DNA from 2 places in the Roseateles sp. PN1 genome. Region 1 is predicted to be linked to the other one. Evidence: predicted binding sites of a transcription regulator. Region 1 holds the regulator's gene; the other holds the start of a gene.
What was found. The regulator FliA, encoded in region 1, starts transcription of late flagellar genes. The targets are predictions, from matches to a motif close to CTAAAGTTTNNNNNNNNNNNGCCGNTA.

Region 1 (3,407 bases):
CGCAACGAACTGGGTCAGATGCTGAGCCGGATTGCTGCCCGGTATGGCTTGATAGCGCTCATCAAACAGCTGGGCCTGCTGAATGTCGCCGCGCTGCAGGGCCTGGGCCAACAAGCTGGCGATTTCTGCCGCGGCTTGCTGTGCGGCCTGGATAAAGGGCGCGTCCTCGACCTCCACGCCGGAGTCGGCAATCTGCTCGATCACCTGCTCCGAGAGCCTCAAGAAACGGTCGCTGCATGAAAACGCGGCATCCAGCTTGACCATGGCCTGCTGAATCTCGCGCTCCAAGTCCGCCACCCGGCCACCCAGGGCGCCGATGGTCCGCTCACTTTGCTCGGCCGAAGTATTGATCTGCCCCACATCCGCCTGAACTTGTGCAAACGCTTGATGAATGGCACTGCGGCTGGCGTGGCCGGGGTCATTGCGCAACTCGCGGCTGAAAGCCTCGATGCGCGTGTCCAATGCGGACACCGTGCCCATGATGGCCTTGGATGAGTTTTCCACTTGCCCGGCCAAAGCCTTGACGGCATCGGCCACGACACCAAAACCACGCCCGGCCTCGCCGGCACGCCGCGCCTCAACCGAGGCATTGAAGGCCACTAGTCGCGTCTGCAAGGCAATTTTTGTGATCTCGGATGCCGCGTCCGAGACCTGGTGCAAGGTTTGAACAATGCCGCCAACCTCGTTGCCAACACCGTCCAGCGCCTGGCTGGCTCGCACCACAGCGGCGCCGGATTGGGCGGTTGAGCGACTGATGGCAGATTGCGCCTCGCGCACTGAAGCCAAATCCTGCGACAAGGCGCCCATGGCCTCGGCTTGGGCAAGCACGACTTTTTGGGTGTCTTCCAACAGCCCGCGCACCTCGGCGGCGTCTTTACCAACATTGGAAATGGCGCGGGAGATTTGCTGAACCACCTGCTTCATGGCCGCAGCCGTGCTGTTCGCAGAGGCGTTCAATTCAGAGGGGGCTTGTGCGGCCGACTGGGCTGCGGCTGGGCCATTCGGCCGGGGTGTCCACCAGAACCGCATCAATCTGCCCTCTCTTGATTGCTTGCTTGCACAAACCGCTGGCGGTGGCTCTCGGGCGACGCTGCCAGCCTTAGTTTCAGACCTTGTTCGCCGAACTCACCAATCGCGCAACTTCACCCGCAGGCGGGCAATGGCTTGGCTATGCAGCTGGCAGACCCGCGATTCAGTGACCTTCAAGACTACCGCAATCTCTTTCAGATTCATATCGTGCTCGTAGTACATGCTCATCATGAACTGCTCGCGTTCGGGCAGGTTCTTGATGGCCGCCACCAGGGCCTCGCGCATGCGATGGTCCTGCAGCTTGAGCATCGGGTTGTTGCTGTGATCGGCCACGTGGCGATCCAAGAAGTCTTCATCACCCTCGTCACCGGACATATCTTCCAGGTAGACCAGCTGGGTGCCACGCACCTTGCCGAGCAACTCCTGATAGTCGGCCAGGCTGACACCCATCTCGGCGGCGATCTCGCTTTCGGCCGGGGCGCGGCCGAGCTTTTGCTCCAGCTTGCGCACGGCGCCTTCGATATCGCGTTGCTGGCGGCGGGTGCCTCGGCTCATCCAGTCACCACCGCGCAGCTCATCGAGCATGGCGCCGCGAATGCGCTGAGTGGCGAAGGTTTCGAACTGCACGCCCTGGCCCACGTCGAAGCGCGAGAGCGCATCGGTCAGGCCGATCAGGCCGACCTGGATCAGGTCATCGATTTCGATATTGGCGGGCAGCTTGGCAATCATCTGGTGGGCCAGGCGGCGCACCAGCGGGCTGTACTGTTTGATGAGGGAGGAGTTATCGAGGCGGCCTTTGGCGGTATACATCTTCAGCTCCAGCTGCAATCAGTAAATGGCGGCGACGGCCGGGCGAGCGACAGTGCGGGCAGGCTGCGGCGCCGAGGGGCGCATCAGCGAGCGGGCCACGGGCCGCAAGGGGCTGGCATCGACCGAAGCCTCCAGCGCCGCTCCCGGAGGGGCGGCCATCAACAACTCACGCGCCAGATGGCGCACTTCGGTCGAAATCGGGGCACTGCTCGGTGTGCGTGGGTCCAGGCAAGCCCAGTCACGCAGCACCGCGCCAAGGAAACCATCGGCACAACTGCTCAGTTGTTCGGCAATCCGCTCCGACATGCGCAGCTGCGGCGAGCAAGCCATCAGTAGGCTGTAAACCATCAGCCCGGCGCGGCCCGCCAACCATTTCATGCCAGCATAAGCGTGGGTGACGCTATTGGCATCGGTATCGGCCAGCAAAACCGGGCGCACTTCACGCAGCGCGACCACACGGGCCAACTCCGCCGCACTGGCGTGCAGCAGCACCACATCGGCTTGCGGCGCGGCTTCGGTCACCACTTCAAGAAACTGTGCGGCCGAGCCCTTGGCATTGATGTAGCGCATCGGCAGGCCACGGGCGGCCAGGTAGGAGACGTCTTTGGACAAGCTCTCCACACAAGCGCCCAGATCCACCGAGGCCAGCTCGGACGGCGTAGGCGCGGACTCGGCGGCATCCACCACCAGGGTATGCAAACCCAGTTCGGCAAAAGCCGCGCAAAGACCTTCCAACAGCACGCCTGCACCCATGACATGCGGATTGCTGACCACTGGAATGAAGCGCACCCGCGAGCTGGCGAACAGCCGGCGCAGGCCATGGGCCTGGTCTTGCGGGGCAAGGGTATGAGGATTCACGTCGCGCATCATGATGGCTGGGGTCCCAGGTTTGGTCTAGTGCGTGCCCATAGCGGCGGCACTGCGGGGGCTGAGCGCTGGCCCACCGGCAAAAATCAGATTCACATCGGCACTGTCCATGCGCCAGGCACCGGCGGCTTGGCTGCGCAAGGCGCGCTGCACCAGAGCCTGAGCCGACAGGCGATGCCAGTCTTCCGGCACGCGCTGGCCATTGGTCACGCCCAGCACGCGCAGCTTGTGGCGGATCAGGGTGTCCAGGGCGGGCGCGAGCTTGACGGCTTCGTCGATCTTGGAGAGCACCACGCCTTGGCACTCATGCGCGCGCCAAGCGGTCACCACATCTTCAATCGTCTCGCCCTGCTGTGCGGCGTTGACGACCAGGATCTTGGTGATGCTGCGGTGCGCCAGCATGTCAAGCAATTCATTGGTGCGGCTGTCGCGCTGGGCCATGCCGGCGGTGTCGATCAAGACCATCTTCTTGGCCGACAGCAGGTCGAGCAAATCTTCCAGCGAGCTGCGGTCGTGGGCGGTATGCACCGGCACGCCGAGGATGCGGCCGTAGGCGCGCAGTTGCTCGTGGGCGCCGACCCGGTAGGCGTCCAGCGTGATCAGGCCCAGCTGAGCCGCACCGTGGCGGGTGGCAAAGGCGGCAGCCAGCTTGGCGGTGGTGGTGGTCTTGCCCACGCCGGTAGAGCCGATCAGGGCGAACA
Region 2 (3,407 bases), on a different contig from region 1:
AGCTGGTTCTCACTAACGCTTAATTCACGCGCATGTCGCATGTCCAGGGCGAGCAACTCGGCCACCTGCTGGAGCTGGCGGCGCTGCAGCATATGCTGGTAGCTGGGTATGGCTGCCGCCAGCAAGATGCAGGTGATGGCGATCACGGTCACCGCTTCCAGCAGCGTGAAGCCACGGCTGACTTTTGAGTGACCGTGGCGAAGACCGTTCACGCTGCAGCGGGGCGCTTGCTGAGCAAACGGCCGAGTTTTTGCATTTGGTCGACAAAGCGCTGCAAGCTGCGCTGAGCGTCGGCATCAATGCGCTCAAACACCAGGCCCAGATGCAGGCCACCGTCGGGGTCGGCGCGGCTGTTTTGCACCCGCAGGCTGGCCTCGAAGCGGGTGTCGCGGTCCAGCTCGATCTGTGCCGAAGCAATGGGCGTGCCGATCGCCGGCGGCGCTTGATCCTCTGGCCACAGCAGGGCCAGTCCGCCCAGGCTGAGGTCGAGGATGCGCAGGCGCAGTTGCTGCTCGGGTGCTTGTGGGTCGGGCAGGCGGGCTTGCGGCGTGCGGGTATTGGGGCGCACACGGAAGGCCTGGCGGCGCTGAAAGCGGTACATCGTGCCGGGCAATGGCGCGCGCAGCACGGTGCCATTGCTGATCTGCGGGCTGTTCAGCAGCATCAGGCCGTCGAGCTCGAACTGCAGTTTGATCTGATCCAGATAAGCCACGGCCGTGACCTCGTCGGCGCTCAGCAATGCCTGCAACTGCGGGTCCTGGCGATGCGCATCAAAGCCCAGCGAGGCCTCGCTCGCATTCACCGCGCTCAAGCAGCTTTGCACGCAAGCGCCATTGGCGCCATGCAGGCTGATGCGGATCTGCTCGCGCTGCAGCCCCTGCAGCAGTTGGAGGATTTCGGCCGGGGTCTGAATGCGGAAATCGCCCGCGGCGTCCTGATCGGGCGCGGCGAGCGATGGCGGGGAGGTGGTTTGGCTTGTCATCAAAGGTCTACAAGATGGCGCTGCGGCCGTGCCCTAGTGGGCGGCCGCAGTGCATTCTGGCCGATCAGTGCAGAGTTTTGCTTTTTCCCGTCATCACGCGGTCCAGATCATCCAGCCAGGGTTCGGCCAGGTGGCGGATCTCAGCGTCGTTGACCAAGATGCGCTGCATGATGCGCGTCTTCAGCTTGGCTTCATCGGGGGCCAATTGCTTGGCCGAGGCCGCATGCTTGAGCTGCGAGATCAGCAGCACGCAAGCGCCTTCGAGTTTGACCACCTCATCCCAATTGCCGCAACGGGCGGCGCTCAACATGTCGGCGCTGGCTTGTTCAATGGCTTCGTAGTAGCTCAAGAGTTGAGTATTCATCGCTAGATCCGCTAGAGACTTTGGGTGTTGATTGGGTGTTGCCTTGGATTGCTTCATCATCAGGCTGCGCGTTGCAGTTCGTTATTGCTGCCAATGGCCGTCCAGGCTTCACGCACCGGGCTGAGGATGCGCTGGCATTCCTCAATCGCTGCGGCGTCGCTGTGCAGGTTGGCACGGGTCAGGCGCATGCACAGATAGGCATACAGATCGTTCAAATCTTTGGCCAGGGGGCCGGAGTCGAGGTTCAGCCCAGCCTTCAGGCCTTCATCCAGAATGCGCACAGCACGGGTCAGGGCGCGATTCTTGAGTTCGTTATTGCCGTTCTGGACTGCGCCGCGGGCTTGGGTCATGGCATCGAACAAGCCGTCAAACAGCATGCTGATGAGTCGGTGCGGGCTGGCACCGTGCACGTCGGTCTCCAGTCCCACTTTGCTGTACATCGACGCCCTTTGGGTGCGCGATGCGAAAGGGGATGAGGTGCTACCGTACATATTTGCGTCCCAAGTTGTGCTGTGTTGAATAGTTTTCGACCCCTCGCCGGCAAACTTGAGTTGCTCGAATTGATCTTTTTTAGTCTGAACTAGGCTTTATTCATGCTCAAGTTCACACTTGGCCGTGGAAATGAAAAACGCCCTGCGAGCCAGCGGCTGCGCAGGGCGTTGAGTGGCTTTTTGCCTGGCCGGACTCAGCCTTATTTGTTGCCGAACTGCTGCGTGACGTAGCTTTGCAGTCCGCTCAGGCTGGCCATGCTCTTGTCCAGCGAGGTGTAGCTGTTGCGCATGCGTTTTTCGACCAGAGCAAGCCGCAAGTTGATGGCGTCTTGATCCTTGCCGTTGCGGTTGATGGAGTCGCGCAAACCGGTTTGCTTGGAGTTCAGCGACCCGTCGAAGCTCAGCACTTTGTCAGTCAGGTCGCGGATCTTTTGTGTCAAGCCGTTGTTGCTGGCGTCGGCACTGTCGAGGCCGGAGAAGAGCTTTTTCAGATCACCCATCTTGCCCAGGGCGCTGTCGAGCTTGGCCGTGGTGATCTTGATCGTGCCATCGGCTTGTGGGTCCAGTCCGATGTCGGCGAACCGGGTCAAGCTGCCGCCCAAGGTGCTGGAACTGCTGACCAAGCTGCGCAGTTGACCCTGCAGGCCGATGGCGGTGCTGTCACCTTGCAGCGGTCCTGCGGTGGCGGCCGTGGTGCCTGACTTGGGGACGAACTTGGTCTGTTCCTTCATGAAGGTGGCCAAGGCGTTGTAGGCGGTGGTGAAGTCGGTGATTGCCTTCTTGATCGCCTCTTTGTCCGGCCCCACGGTCAGATTGACTTCGCTGGCCGCGCCGGTCGCATCCAGCGTCACTTTGGCGAAGTTGACGGTCAGGCCGTCAATCACATTGGCCACCGAGTTGGTCTCAGATACCACGGCAATGCCGTTGATGGTGCCCATCGCACTTTTGGCGCTTTGCGCCAAGGTCGCGGTGTTGACGCTATTGCTGGGGTCATAGGCCAGGGCGGACAGGCCTGCGCCGCCACCCGGCCCGGGCGCGGTTTCATTGGCGGAAACGCGAAAACCATTGCTGGCGCCGGTGCTGGCTGAGCGCAGCACCAGGCGTGCGCCCTGGCTGTCCGTCACCACCGAAGCCACGACACCGGCGCCGGAGGAATTGATCTTGTCGCGGGCGGCGGTGAGGCTGTCTTCGCCGGCACCGATATTGATCGTGACCGCCGACTTGCCTGCCGTAGGGGTGAAGGTGGCGTTGTTGGCGGTCCAGGCGCCGAGCTCGATGGTCAGCGAGCCTTGCCCGACCGTGGTGGCATTGGCCGGGTAGGCTGTGCTGCTGATGGTTTGCGCACTGGCCAGCTGAGTCACCTTGACGGCATAGTTGCCGGCCACCGAGCTTTGGCTGGTGGCCGCTGTGACGGCGGTGGCGTCCGAGGAGGTCGATAAATTGGCGCCCCAGATGTCCGGGTTGTTCAGCTTGGTGGCCGCGTCCTTCAGGGTGCTGATATTGCTTTGCAACTTGCCGTAGGACGAGAGCTTGGCCTGTAGCGCGGTGGCGCGCGTTTGCAAATTGACGA

Region 2: fliS (flagellar export chaperone FliS) is a predicted target of FliA. The motif match lies at 1,871-1,897, and genes of this name have one in related genera.

The regions. Positions count from the first base shown of each region.
Region 1 covers NZ_JBCARA010000004.1:8,639-12,045, reverse strand. The annotation lists gene AABB87_RS07275 (methyl-accepting chemotaxis protein) at 1-957, opposite strand, end outside; gene AABB87_RS07270 (RNA polymerase sigma factor FliA) at 1,126-1,839, opposite strand; gene AABB87_RS07265 (MinD/ParA family ATP-binding protein) at 1,858-2,697, opposite strand; gene flhF (flagellar biosynthesis protein FlhF) at 2,734-3,407, opposite strand, start outside.
Region 2 covers NZ_JBCARA010000016.1:92,868-96,274, forward strand. The annotation lists gene AABB87_RS20805 (type II secretion system protein) at 1-212, opposite strand, end outside; gene AABB87_RS20810 (flagellar brake protein) at 209-982, opposite strand; gene AABB87_RS20815 (flagellar protein FliT) at 1,047-1,346, opposite strand; gene fliS (flagellar export chaperone FliS) at 1,406-1,786, opposite strand; gene fliD (flagellar filament capping protein FliD) at 2,038-3,407, opposite strand, start outside.